Regions from separate parts of the Halobacillus trueperi genome, predicted to be linked through region 1. Evidence: a T-box and tRNA genes for the amino acid it is inferred to sense, from the RefSeq annotation. Region 1 holds a T-box; the other holds one or more tRNA genes.
What was found. The T-box of region 1 lies ahead of trpS (tryptophan--tRNA ligase). A T-box ahead of a tRNA ligase gene usually reads a tRNA of that ligase, here a tRNA-Trp.
Positions count from the first base shown of each region.

Region 2: it encodes a tRNA-Trp, which carries the amino acid that the T-box ahead of trpS (tryptophan--tRNA ligase) is inferred to sense. The anticodon was not compared.

Region 1 covers NZ_QUAE01000011.1:51,028-61,484, reverse strand. Annotated here, with positions in the region: gene opp3b (oligopeptide ABC transporter permease) at 1-568, opposite strand, end outside; gene DYE48_RS13760 (peptide ABC transporter substrate-binding protein) at 747-2,450, opposite strand; gene DYE48_RS13755 (DUF3899 domain-containing protein) at 2,858-3,229, shown strand; T-box leader at 3,283-3,479, shown strand; gene trpS (tryptophan--tRNA ligase) at 3,538-4,539, shown strand; gene DYE48_RS13745 (YjbA family protein) at 4,566-5,327, opposite strand; gene DYE48_RS13740 (YuzI family membrane protein) at 5,418-5,618, opposite strand; gene DYE48_RS13735 (LCP family protein) at 5,800-6,795, shown strand; gene fabF (beta-ketoacyl-ACP synthase II) at 6,835-8,076, opposite strand; gene DYE48_RS13725 (beta-ketoacyl-ACP synthase III) at 8,095-9,033, opposite strand; gene DYE48_RS21195 (hypothetical protein) at 9,226-9,402, shown strand; gene DYE48_RS13720 (BMP family ABC transporter substrate-binding protein) at 10,085-10,457, opposite strand, start outside.
Region 2 covers NZ_QUAE01000021.1:115-3,924, forward strand. Annotated here, with positions in the region: partial or broken rRNA gene DYE48_RS17415 (23S ribosomal RNA) at 1-8, shown strand, start outside; rRNA gene rrf (5S ribosomal RNA) at 168-281, shown strand; tRNA gene DYE48_RS17425 (tRNA-Asn) at 293-367, shown strand; tRNA gene DYE48_RS17430 (tRNA-Ser) at 371-463, shown strand; tRNA gene DYE48_RS17435 (tRNA-Glu) at 473-547, shown strand; tRNA gene DYE48_RS17440 (tRNA-Val) at 554-629, shown strand; tRNA gene DYE48_RS17445 (tRNA-Met) at 674-750, shown strand; tRNA gene DYE48_RS17450 (tRNA-Asp) at 826-902, shown strand; tRNA gene DYE48_RS17455 (tRNA-Phe) at 928-1,003, shown strand; tRNA gene DYE48_RS17460 (tRNA-Thr) at 1,008-1,083, shown strand; tRNA gene DYE48_RS17465 (tRNA-Tyr) at 1,103-1,188, shown strand; tRNA gene DYE48_RS17470 (tRNA-Trp) at 1,206-1,276, shown strand; tRNA gene DYE48_RS17475 (tRNA-His) at 1,290-1,365, shown strand; tRNA gene DYE48_RS17480 (tRNA-Gln) at 1,392-1,466, shown strand; tRNA gene DYE48_RS17485 (tRNA-Gly) at 1,475-1,549, shown strand; tRNA gene DYE48_RS17490 (tRNA-Cys) at 1,608-1,681, shown strand; tRNA gene DYE48_RS17495 (tRNA-Leu) at 1,691-1,772, shown strand; gene DYE48_RS17500 (hypothetical protein) at 1,882-2,100, shown strand; partial or broken gene DYE48_RS17505 (ISL3 family transposase) at 2,306-3,508, shown strand.

The DNA of each region.
Region 1 (10,457 bases):
AACGGGCAGCAATTGCAATTGGGAAGATGGCCAACGAAATGGTTGGTAATATGGTATATTCCCAGCCTTCCCACAGAGCAACTGGCAGCCAGCCGAACTTAACACCAATATAAAACTGTAATAAACCTGCAAATACAAATGATGGTATGGACTGTCCTAATACAGCAAGGAATGTAGACGTATAGTCCATGATTCCATTATGGTAAATTGCAGATACAAGTCCTAATAACATCCCAATTATTGTTCCGATAATCATCGCTTGGAAACCTAGCTGAACCGAAGGACCAATTCTCTCCATAATAATTGTAGTGACCTCTCGATTGTCGAACTGGAAGGAAATACCTAAATCACCTTGAGCCAAGTTGACCATATAGTTGAAATACTGAACAGGAACTGGATCATTCAATCCATACTTTTCTAAAACTACCGCTTGCTGTTCATCTGATAATTTATCTGCAGCACTTAGGGGAGTACCTGGTAAAAACTTCATCAGAAAGAACGTTAAGGTAGCAATTAAAAACATCGTTATAACCATATATATTAGACGCTGGATTATATAACGAGTCATATCAACACCTCCATATGTGTAAACCTACAAACTTATCATGTTGTCATAATTGACAGAAATTTGTCTATAATCTGAATAATTTGATGGCAGGGAAAAAGAGAGCATACGCCAACACGTTGGACATATACTCTCTCCCCTTTAAAGCAAGCCTATATGTGGTTGGAAATTGTTATTTCAATTATTTACCTTCGATATAAGCATACTTGTAAGTGTAGTCAGGTCCCATAGGCTGAGTGATTACACCTTTAACATAAGGCTTCCAAAGTTGAGCAACTGCACGCTGGTAAAGAGGTGCAAGAACTGCATCTTCTTGGATAAGGATTTTCTCAGCTTCCAAGAAAGTTTCGAAGCGTTCAACCGGCTCTTGAGCAAGCTCAGTATTCGCTTTTTCAATTAGACCGTCGTACGCTTCAGAAGAGTAGCCAGTCTTGTTGTTTCCGCCATCTGTTACGAACATGTTCAAGAACGTGTTCGGGTCGATGTAGTCAGGACCCCAACCAGAGTTTTGAATATCATATTCCATGTTTTCATCACGCTGAAGGCGCTCTTTGAAAGGTACGGATTGAACATTGACAGTTAGACCTTCCAGCTGCTCAAGCTGGTCCTTGATGTAAGCGTCCATGTTCATAGCCACTTCACTATCGCCACCAAGGTAGCCAAGTTCAACTGTGTCCATGCCAAGCTCTTCTTTAGCCGTAGCCCAAAGCTCTTGAGCTTGTTCAACATTTGTTTCAATTAGATCACCGTTAAGCTCACGGAAGTCTTCTTCTGTTTCAGGGTGCTTCGTGAAGTTCTGTGGAACGTGACCTACAGAAGGAATAGATCCATTATTCAAGATAACATCAACCATAGATTGACGGTCGATAACCATTTGAATCGCTTTACGGGCATTTACGTTACCCAATACTTCGTTTTCTTGGTTCATCTTCAAGTAGAACAATACAGGCTCTTCTTCAACTTTGAAATCATCAGAAGTACGGTATTGGTCTACGAATTCTGCAGAAAGACCTGTACGATCAATTTCACCCGTATCATAAAGGTTTACAGCCGTAGATGTTTCTTTAACAACGTTAACGTTGATTTGTTCAAGTTTCACATTTTCTGCATCCCAGTAATCCTGGTTCTTTTCAAGCGTCCAGCCTTCACCGTGGTTCCACTCAGTTAGAACGAATGGACCGTTGGAAAGAAGTGTGTCCGCTTCAAGAGCGTATTGATCACCTTGTTCTTCAACGAATGCCTGATTCAACGGTAGGAAAGTACCGAAAGTAGTCAAAGATTCGAAGTAAGGAACCGGCTTTTCAAGTTCTACAACTAGTGTGTAGTCGCCATCAGCCTTAACACCAAGTTCTTCGACAGGAACTTCACCGTCAACGACAGCTTGTGCATTCTTGATAACGCCACCCATCATGTATGGGCCGTACTCAGAACCTGTATCAGGATTTACAGCACGTTGCCAAGCGTATACGAAATCGTTCGCTGTAACAGGATCGCCGTTTGACCAAACAGCGTCTTCACGAAGGTTGAACGTCCAAGTAAGACCGTCTTCACTTACTTCGTGGTCTTTAGCAATTCCTGGTTCTGGCTGAGCGTTCTCACCAAGACGATAAAGTCCGTCTGTTGTAGAACCTAACCATTGGAATGCTACAGCGTCAGTTGCTAGAGATGCGTCCATTGTTGGGATCTCTGCACTGTCTGTAATGTTAAGTACTTGTTCACCTGAAGCTTCTCCTTCTTCACCAGAAGTGTCTTCAGTTTCTGTTGTTTCCTCTGAGTCAGCATCGTCTGTGGAATTTGACGTATCGTCTGATCCACCAGAACAAGCTGCGAGGAACATGCTAAGTACTAGTGCAAGTACTAGCAATAACCAATTTGTCTTTTTCATGATAGAAAATGACCTCCCCTAAAAATTTTCTAAAAATTTGTTGTGGCATTTTGTCCACATATCGAATTATACAAGTTTTCTAACTATTTTGCATTACCTTTTTTTTTGAAAACTCTCAGGATTCCCACCATTATTACGTTTCAGTAACACAAAATGCGACTAATTACCTAGTTTATTTTACAATATTTACGACTTAAACTTATTATTTATAAGCTCATATGCATAAAAAAAGATATGGGATTTTCAAACAATGTTATTTATCACGGTTATCCGTTAAAGCGTTTGAATATACCATTCAATATTTTGGCAAGGATGAATTTTCAGTTTATTTAATGTGTTAACAATTCCTTCATACTTGCTAAACATGCTATAATATAGTTCGAGTTTGTATGAAAGGTGGAAAAGGTGTGACCATCATAAAAAATAAATGGTTGATGTTCAGCTTAAACATGGCAATCGTAACGACCCTGTTTATCGTTCTTGCTCCTGCTTACGATTTATTTCATTATATTAACCAGCTTTTCTATATCGCTTACTTCTATATATTCGTAGGTATTATCATGTGGGTTATCCGAGGGGGATTCTTTGACGGGATCACATACGGTTTCAGACGATTTACAAACCGCATGTCCAAACAGAGGGATTACTTAGACGATTGGGAAGAGAAACCCCTCCCCTCTCAAGCAGTACACAAAACGTTACCCAAGTTCTTCTTATTCCATGGGACAATGTTAAGCATAAGTTTACTGGCTTTACTTTTCCTTTACTATTCAGCCTAAGAACTTGCATACAGCGGATGAATCCGATATAATACTGACTTACTAATATAGTACGAAAAGCAATGAAGAAGGATAAGTACGTAGGGTGAATCCTCTACAGAGAGGCTGTGGTCGGTGGAAACAGCTGAGGACACCAAACGGAATTGGGCCTTTGGAGCTTCTAATGACGTAAATCGGCGTTAACGATTCAAGACGACTTCTATATTATTAGAAGTAATTAGGGTGGCACCGCGGATCATTCGTCCCTTCCATGATGGAAGAGATGAATGGTCCTTTTTTGTTCAAAAATAAACGTTGAGGTGATGATGATGACAAAAACGATTTTCTCAGGCATTCAACCAAGTGGTACGTTAACACTTGGAAACTATATTGGAGCCATGAAACACTTTACAAATTTACAGGATGATAACCACTGCTATTTTTGTATTGTCGATGAGCACGCGATTACTGTTCCGCAAGATCGCCTGAAATTGAGAGAAAACATCCGTTCTCTGGCAGCTCTATACTTGGCTTCTGGAATTGACCCTGAGAAAGCGACCCTTTTCATTCAATCGGAAGTTCCTGCCCACACTCAGCTGGGTTGGATGTTACAATGCGTCAGCTACATTGGTGAGCTGGAGCGAATGACGCAATTCAAAGACAAATCTGCCGGCGGAAAGGAAGGGGTATCGTCTGGTCTCCTCACTTACCCTCCATTGATGGCAGCAGATATTCTCCTTTATAAAACGGATATCGTTCCTGTAGGAGATGATCAAAAGCAGCACCTAGAGCTTACAAGAAATTTAGCTCAACGCTTCAACAATAAATTCAATGACATTTTCACCGTTCCTGAAGTAAGCATTCCAAAAGAAGGGGCGCGCATCATGTCCCTTCAAGAGCCTACGAAAAAAATGAGCAAGTCTGATGAAAATCAAAAAGCGTTCATTTCCATGCTGGATGATGAAAATAAAATTATGAAGAAAATCAAAAGCGCGGTCACAGATTCTGATGGAATCGTGAAGTATGATAAAGAAAACAAACCTGGCGTTTCTAACCTGTTGACGATTGAGTCTGCTTGTAGTGGTGCAAGTATCGAAGAGTTAGAACAAAAGTATGAAGGGAAAGGATATGGGGATTTCAAAGTAGGCGTCGCAGAGGCGGTCATTGCCGTTTTAAAACCGATCCAAGAGCGTTATGAAACACTGATTCAATCAGAAGAATTGGATGATATTTTAGATGCAGGAGCCGAGAAAGCATCCTATGAAGCAAACAAAATGATCCGCAAAGCGAAGAAAGCCATGGGCCTTGGCCGCGTCAAGAAGAAGAAATAACAAAAAGCCAGAATTGAGTATTTTCCTCAATTCTGGCTTTTCATATGTTGAGAGACACCTTCATTTTCTCCCTGCCATATGGTTTCAAAGAAAGGCTGCCCTTTCACCATCTTTTTGCATAGTTCTTCGTGGGCCATCGACCATCCATTACATGTTCCTTCATATAAACGATCCCATGCTTCATCGTTGGAGAACTGCTTGATTGTTGGATATTGAGCTGGATTCCATTCCGTCAGCCAATAGCGGATTTCTTCCGGGTGATCGGATTGCTTCAATTGATCGAGTGCCATCATCAAAAGCTGTTTCAATTGCCTTTCTCTCCGCGTCAATCCAGACATCTTCCTTGGGTCTAATGATAAAATATGATGTTCTTTTAACATTCTTTCTTCTATTAAATAGTGCTCACGTTCTTTGCCTTGAACCATTTCGAACACTAGACGCTCTTGTCTAGGTATTAAACGGCTCTTCTTAACAGGAAGCGTGTAGCCAATCGTATCAAATACAATAACATCTTTGCCATTTGTGACGACCGCTGCATATTCAACCGTATGACGTTCTTGATTTTTCTTCATATACGTTTTCCGATGGACATCCTGTAGCAGCGATGCTGGTAGATCTTGCAAATCATTCTCAATAAAATTAAACAATTCATCACTGATTAAAATCAAAGGAATTTGATCGATCAGCTCAATTCCATCCTCTTTGCGCCATTCATGAAAACGACAGACGTTATACCCATTCTCTTCACCTTCAAACCAGTTCACCCACAGATCATGCATGTATAACATTTCGGACCCTCACTTTCACTCGGTGATCTCTTTTGGTTACATTATGACCAATGCTGGCTTTTTTATTCTTTGAATCCATATTTTAGAAAATTAATCTTCCATAAGAATTAAGGCTGTCGTAATCAATATCAATCCGATAGGAAAAAAATAGCACTCCACCCGTGTACGAATCAGGATAAAGAATTCAATCCAACTCAACCCGGCAGGAACGAGATTCAAATACGTGATTGTTACCGTTCCTCCTGCGACAGCGAAACCGAAACCTGTCAATAACAGCATCCAGTACCACATAACTTCATCCCCTCCGGCTCGTCCTCCTATTGCTATCTTATGAAAGGAAATGCTTTGTCATGCGGTGAATTCCCTTTAAATCCTAGTCTTTACTTCATTGGCAAGAACAGGTACATTTAATTACAGACAGACTTTTATAAACAAGCTTTTTGGGTGAGTTATGTTTGAAAGGATGATGACTTTGTCACAGTCGAGATCCTTGCGGAAGCGCAGCAAAAGAAGGCGAAAACGCAAGCTATTTATTGGTATGTATGCTCTTATTTTTCTACTAATCATCAGTTACTCCGGGTACGAGTACTTAGCAGGCAAGCATCAAGCAATGAGTCAACAGGCTTCCGCTGCTGAAAGTATCGATCAGGTAGAAACGGTCGAAAGTGTTTACAAAGAAGACTTTAACGGAAAAGATAACGGGGACGGGAAGATGACCGTCCTTCTATTGGGAGTCGATCAGCGAGAGGCAGAGATTCCAAGGACGGACACGATCATGATTGCAGAATATGATCCCGCTTCAAAAGAAGCAAAGCTAGCTTCTTTAATGAGAGACCTTTACGTTGAAATCCCAGGCCACGGATACAACAAACTAAATGCCGCATTCGCTCTAGGCGGCCCGGAGCTTCTCCGTGAGACCATTGCAGTGAATCTAGGTATTGAAATCGAATATTACTCGATCGTCGACTTTCAAGGGTTTACGCAAATCGTAGATACTTTATCACCAGATGGAATGCAAGTGGATGTAGAAAAGAACATGCAATACCGTTCCGGGGATGGAACGACAGACATCCAGTTGCAAGAAGGGATACAAACCCTCGACGGTGAAGAACTTCTTGGTTATGTGAGGTATCGCAGTGATGCCCGGGGAGATTTCGCCAGAGTAGAGAGACAGCAGAAGGTTATTCAATTGCTGAAGGATGAACTCCTCTCTTTCCAGGGAGTTCTAAAAGCACCACGTTTGATTGGAAACATTCAGCCATATATTGATACGAACCTCGGTGGAAGTAAAATGATCCAGGTTGGTAAAGACCTTTTGCTGAACCCTGTGGAATCCATGGATATGATCAGCATCCCTACGACAGATAATGTATGGGATGAACGAAAGCCTTATCCGATCGGCCTAGTGCTTAACCACGATGAGGAATCTACGAAACAAACGTTACAAAATTTTTTTGAACAAGAATAAAGAAAACCCGATGTCTGAATCGCAGACATCGGGTTTTCTTTATTCTTCGTACTTTTGGAAAATCAGACTAGCATTGTGGCCGCCAAATCCGAGTGAATTACTCATCACCGTATTGATTTCTTGTTTACGCGCCTCATTCGGAACATAATCAAGGTCACATTCCGGATCTGGAGTTTCGTAGTTGATCGTCGGTGGCAGTATTCCGTCGTTAATTGCCTTTAAAGAAATGAGCGCTTCAACCGCACCTGCAGCACCCAAAAGGTGACCAGTCATGGATTTCGTTGAAGAAATCGCAAATTTATTCGCATGCTCTTGGAATACCGTCTTGGCCGCATGTGTTTCAAATTTATCATTGAGCTCTGTGGACGTTCCGTGAGCGTTCAAGTAATCGATATCTTCCGGCTTCAAGCCTGCATCATCAATAGCTTGTCTCATCGCACGCGCCGCTCCGTCACCCTCAGGTGCTGGAGACGTGATGTGATAGGCATCTCCTGTAGAACCATAGCCTTTCAGCTCGCCATAGATTTTCGCTCCACGCTTTTTCGCGGATTCCAGCGTTTCCATAATAAGAATGCCTGCTCCTTCACCCATGACGAAACCATCACGGTTTTTATCAAAAGGACGGCTGGCTGTTTGCGGATCTTCATTGAGGGATAACGCACGTGCAGCGGCGAATCCAGCAAATGACATTTTATTCATCGGTGCTTCTGTACCACCGGCAATCATAATATCCGCATCGCCACGTTGGATGACTTTGAAAGCATCCCCGATTGAGTTTGCACCTGAAGAACAGGCGGTCACTGTACAGGAATTAATCCCTTTAGCTCCGAGCGCAATGGATACCTGGCCTGCTGCCATGTCCGGAATCATCATAGGAATGAAAAACGGACTGACACGACGGTAGCCTTTTTTCTGGAACGTTTCAAATTGAGACTCATACGTTCCCATTCCACCAATTCCAGAACCAATCCATACCCCTGTTCTATGAGCGACATCATCTGTGATCTCAAGGTTCGCATCCTCAACAGCCATATGAGAAGCGACCATTGCATACTGGACAAATGGGTCCATACGACGTGCATCTTTACGATCAACATAATCAGAAGGGTCAAAATCTTTCAGTTCTGCTGCCACATGGACAGGGTAGTCTTCTTTATTGACTTTCGTAATTTCTCCTACCCCGGACACGCCATTTTTAATATTATTCCACATTTCTTCTACTGAATTACCGACAGGAGTCACCGCTCCCATTCCGGTAATGACAACACGATGTTTATCCATCATTCCATTCCTCCTTGATTACTTCCCCCATCGAAGGGCCACGGCTCCCCATGTGAGTCCGCCACCGAATCCGACAAGAACGACTAGATCATTATCTTTTATTTTACCTGCCTTCACGTCCTCTGACAAAGCAATCGGAATAGACGCTGAAGAAGTATTTCCATAACGCTTCACCTGCGTAGACATTTTTTCTTCAGGAATTCCTAAGCGTTGTCTGGCTGCTTCCATAATTCTTATGTTCGCCTGGTGTGGCACTAAATAGTCAACATCCTGTTCACTCAGGCCAATTTTTTTAACGACATTGACTGAGGATTCAGGCATTTGTCTTACTGCAAACTTGAATACTTCACGACCATTCATGGACAAGGTATCTTCAGGCGTCTGATACAAGTGAGGTCCACCTGCTCCATCGGCCCCAAGTTCAAAGGAAAGAATTCCTTTATCATCACTTACCGGTCCAATGACAGCAGCTCCTGCTCCATCACCAAAAAGAACGCATGTATTACGGTCTGTCCAGTCCGTGATTTTTGAAAGTTTCTCAACCCCTACGACAAGAATATTTTTGTAGGCATTCGTTTCAATGAATTGTTTAGCTGTGATGACTCCATACATGAACCCAGCACAGGCTGCACTCAAGTCCATAGCCGCGACCTTGTTGGCACCAAGCCTATGTTGAAGCATGGTGGCGACAGATGGGAATGGCGTATCTGGAGTAACAGTAGCAACGAGGATCATATCAAGTTCCTCTGCTTTCATATCTGCATCTTTCAAAGCTTCTTCCGCTGCACGAAAGGCTAGATCAGAAGTATCCATTTCGTCTGAAGCGATACGGCGTTCTTCAATTCCAGTTCGCGTACGAATCCACTCATCACTCGTCTCTACCATTTTCTCCAAGTCTTTATTCGTCAGCACTTTTTCCGGCGCATAGTGTCCAACGCCCAAGAATCCTGCGTTCATATATTCATCCCCTTAAAGGTAATATCTAATATCAATTCTTATGACTTGGTACTAATTTTAATTCATCTTGGACCAATCTGCAAGTTTTGCAAAAGGCTACCCTTGAACTTGTACTTTTTTTAATATTTGTTGTACCTGCCTACAAAACACAGGGAGATCTTTCATAAATTGTAACAGAGGAGGTGTGCTTGTATGGGCAAAAGAAAGTCATCCCCCTTTGATGATTTTTGGGGGTTCCGTCAGCAAGAAGAAAACGAAGGAGAGAAAGATTCGCAACCGAAACTCAATGATCTCTTTCAAGAAGCTTCAAAAACGTGGAAGTCAGTGTCACCGATGATCAAACCAATGATCGATAAGTTCAAGAAATAAAAATCATTTCCATGAAACTCCTTTAGATTAATAATCAATTTAAGTTATTCCACTATATGGCAGGATTGTGGAAGACTTGATTTCGAGACTTTTGTGGGAGTTCAGTGGCGGAGGGAAAAGGTTCGCTTTCCGTGGGCGAGTGATGAGCCTCCTCGAGCTAACGCTCTGCGGGGTCTCATCTACCACGCACTTCCCACAGGAGTCTCACCGTTTCCCACCGCCCCTTTGCCCTATGAGGTTCTCGAAATCCCTCTAACAGTAACCTGCCGTGCTCTGTAAAAAGTCCCTTTTCACTAAAGCCGTTATAGAGTCGTTTTAACCATAGATCCAGTAAGAATAAGGCGTGGGAACAGGGTCTGGGAAACGTCCGCATGAAAAACGAATGGAGACACGAACGTGTGTGTTTTTCTACTGACTAATTCCAAACACCGCAAATCGTCGTTTCCCTGACCCCGTATCCATGGCCAGGAATTGTCATTCATTATTTCAACTAGGCAAGGCTTTCTTTAAGGATGCGCGGTATGTGCTCACAGCGCTCCCGCGGAAAGCGAGCTATTCCCCGCAGCCCCCATGCACTCACCAAAAGTCTCGAAACTGAGTCTTCCACAATCGGGAGCTTATATGAAATGAGCCATACTCTGATATGAATCTATAATAAAACCTCTGAAGCCATTTGTGTGCTTCAGAGGTCTTTTTCAGGGAGCTCTCCTGTTTCTTTATAAGTTTCTACGACTTCTTCCATTCTACTACGGAAGTTTTCTGGGATACTCGGGCTGTATTCCCCCATCTTTATAGCACCTTCCTGAAAATCGAACGTAAGCATTTCTCCTGGTAAGTCTTCGTTCATATAACGCTCCATCGCTAATTTATATACTTCATCTACCTTTTGGACGGTACTCGTGAGCACCGTATTTTCAGCCACCGAAGATTGGTCCTGTACATAACCGATGGCATAATTCCCGTCGTTTTGAGCCTGTTCAATGACAGCAACATTAAAAACATCTCCCGCTGGATAAAACACATCCACTCCCTCTTTGTTCATCGATTCATAATAC
Region 2 (3,810 bases), on a different contig from region 1:
TTATCTATCTGATGAAAATCATTCGTGAAAAGATCGTACTCTTTTAAACAAGATGTTTCCTTATCCAGTTTTGAGGGTTTTCAAAAAAACTTGAAATTAACCCTTGATTTTTTCTCTGAAGGACAATATAATATATCTTGTCCCTGAAAAACAGAGACTCACAGAGATCTGGTGATGAAGGCGAAGAGGTCACACCTGTTCCCATGCCGAACACAGAAGTTAAGCTCTTCAGCGCCGATGGTAGTCGGGTTTACCCCCGTGAGAGTAGGACGTCGCCAGGTTTCAATAATATTCCAACGTAGCTCAGTGGTAGAGCAATCGGCTGTTAACCGATCGGTCGTAGGTTCGAATCCTACCGTTGGAGCCATATGGAGAGTTGTCCGAGTTGGCCGAAGGAGCACGATTGGAATTCGTGTAAACCGTTACCACGGTTTCGAGGGTTCGAATCCCTCACTCTCCGCCATCTAACATTGGCCCGTTGGTCAAGTGGTTAAGACACCGCCCTTTCACGGCGGTAACACGGGTTCGAATCCCGTACGGGTCACCACTTATCGGAGGATTAGCTCAGCTGGGAGAGCACTTGCCTTACAAGCAAGGGGTCGCAGGTTCGAACCCTGCATCCTCCACCATAACGAAAATCAATATCATGAGTTCTTAAAAGAATTCACATTATCGCGGGGTAGAGCAGTCTGGTAGCTCGTCGGGCTCATAACCCGGAGGTCACAGGTTCAAATCCTGTCCCCGCAACCAAATTATTCATTTCACTACGTCGAATGATCATCCTAGTTAAATGAAAATAGTAGTACTAACAAGTACAACCAAATTGGTCCGGTAGTTCAGTTGGTTAGAATGCCTGCCTGTCACGCAGGAGGTCGCGGGTTCGAGTCCCGTCCGGACCGCCACTTTAAATCAGTAAATACATAGTTTGGCTCGGTAGCTCAGTCGGTAGAGCAACGGACTGAAAATCCGTGTGTCGGCGGTTCGATTCCGTCCCGAGCCACCATTTAGCCGGCCTAGCTCAACTGGCAGAGCAACTGATTTGTAATCAGTAGGTTGGGGGTTCAAGTCCTCTGGCCGGCACCATCTGAAAGTTTTTCAGCGTGGAGGGATAGCGAAGTTGGCCAAACGCGGCGGACTGTAAATCCGCTCCCATCGGGTTCGTAGGTTCGAGTCCTACTCCCTCCACCATTTATTTTCAATCAAATAGGGGTATAGTTTAATGGTAAAACTACGGTCTCCAAAACCGTCAATGTGGGTTCGATTCCTACTACCCCTGCTTTTCAATTATGGCGGTTGTGGCGAAGTGGTTAACGCACCGGATTGTGGTTCCGGCATTCGTGGGTTCGATTCCCATCAGCCGCCCCATTATATCGATAAAGAAACATATATATTGGGCCATAGCCAAGCGGTAAGGCAACGGTTTTTGGTACCGTCATGCGCTGGTTCGAATCCAGCTGGCCCAGCCACTTTAATTGCGGGAGTAGTTCAGTGGTAGAACACCACCTTGCCAAGGTGGGGGTCGCGGGTTCGAATCCCGTCTCCCGCTCCAAAAAAATCACATATTCAATCGAACTTGAATATGATACAATCGTAATTGAACGTGATATGGCGGCATAGCCAAGCGGTAAGGCAGAGGACTGCAACTCCTTTATCACCGGTTCGATTCCGGTTGCCGCCTCCATAGACACATGCCGGTGTGGCGGAATTGGCAGACGCGCACGACTCAAAATCGTGTTCCTCACGGAGTGCCGGTTCGACCCCGGCCACCGGTACTAATGAAATGGTTAAGAGACGTCCTTCGGGGCGTCTTTTTTCGTATATAAAATGGATCGTGCGTAGTGTTTGCCCCCTTGCGAATTAATTTCGAAGGGAAATGATTACATGCGCAAACTAACGCAAGATCAATTTATAGAGGAATTCGTTATTCACGGACTAGAGGAAAAGTATGCGAAACTAACCGAGCGACTTTTTAATTTCATGAGCGAAGAGGATGGGGCAGACTTTATCGATCTGTATTTCGTTGAAGGCGTCGGCCATATCGGTTCATCCGAAGACGGCGAATATATTTACGTTACGGAACGGGGAAACGGTCATGACTAGGCGAAGGAATGCGAAGATAGATACGTCATCGAGAATGGAATCGAATAAGTAAACGAAAACGACCGTCCCCGGATTTCGAGGGGGGTCGCTTTTTTTTGGCTCTACAATATTTGTTAGGGTCTTAGAAAATTCGGCATAAAAAATGCACACAAGCTCCTTGTCTACTACACTTGAATTGTCGAGAAACAAGCAAGCAAGGAGTTGTATGCACATGCATTTTAACATGATATTACCAGGATTAGAAGACGTTAAGGTAACTCAAATGGAAGAAAGAGCTGGTGTGTTAGATTCCGAAACACGTACACACATGTCCTCAATGCAGAGAAACGACCTCTAATGTCCATGATTACCGTATTCAAAAGGTTCAGCACCTCAAATTATTTGAACGCTCCACCTATCTTTACTATAGGCAACGCCGCTATGCCTGTGTATGTGGGAAGCAATTTGCGGAGTCTAATCCCATTGTCGAGCGTTATCAGTGACACACGAAAGAGTGGAACCAAGCGCTGGGGCTTCGAGTGATCCAGGGCATGAATTTCAAAGATACAACTGCCCAGTTCCGCACATCCCAAACCACCGCCATGCGTCGCTTTGATAAGGTTTCAGCGCCGATGTTGAAGAAGTTGGATAAGTTACCTGAAGTGATTGCGATCGATAAATACAAAGGTGATACGAAAGCCGGTAAATATCAAGTCATTATAGGAGACGGGTACACAGGTGAACCGTTGGACATCTTGCCGGATCGGTCCGTAAAAACGGTCAAACAATACCTTCAATCAAAAGGGCAAAACGTCCAAATTGTGATTATGGAAATGAGTCATTCCTTTAAATCAGCTGTTCAAAAAGCACTGGGAGATCCGATAATTGTCGCCGATCTCTTTCACTTTTGTCGATACATTTATTGGGCTTTAGAAAAAGTGCGCCGCAGAGTACAGAAGGAATTTCATGAGTACGATCGCAAAAAGTGTAAACGTATGAAGCATATCTTTTATAAATCGTATGACCGCTTAAGTCAAAAGCAGCATTGGCATTTGGAAAGGTATTTAGGTATGTCAGAGTATTTACGTACCGCTTATGGAAAGCATTCCGAAGCTGGTTTGAGGCAGCGAAACGAAACGGAACAACAGCGATTCACGAAGTAAAAGCATCGCTATATAGGTATTACGAACAAGTGAAAGCCAGTGGTTTAATAGAGTTCAATCAGGCCGTTCAGACCCTGAAGAATTGGCAAGTTGAAGTGCTGAATAGCTTTTCCTTCAATTACAGCAATGGTTTTATTGAGGGGTTGAACAATCAAACTTAAGTCATTAAACGGATTGCGTTTGGATTTAGAAGATATGATCGCCTTCGATTTAAGGTATTACTGCATCATCAATTCAAAGAATTAAAAGACTTTCAAGTAGGATAAGGAGTGGGAACAGGCTTCCCACCCCAACAATTGACGTAGAACCTTTTTTTATCCATTATCGTTATGAGGTTCGACTATTTCGCCCATGAACTTTGAGATTACGTATTCAACGTTTCTGGAATAATATGAGAATACTTTTCGTACAAGTCATGCAACTATCGCCGTAAATAAACTAACAATATAAAGTAATTGTTCCCATTTTAAGACTAAACATATAGCTGCTATTTAGAGGCTTTATCAAGCATTGCATATTTTATAGGAGGGATGGAAAGGATGGAGAGAACGGGAATAGGTAAAATCAA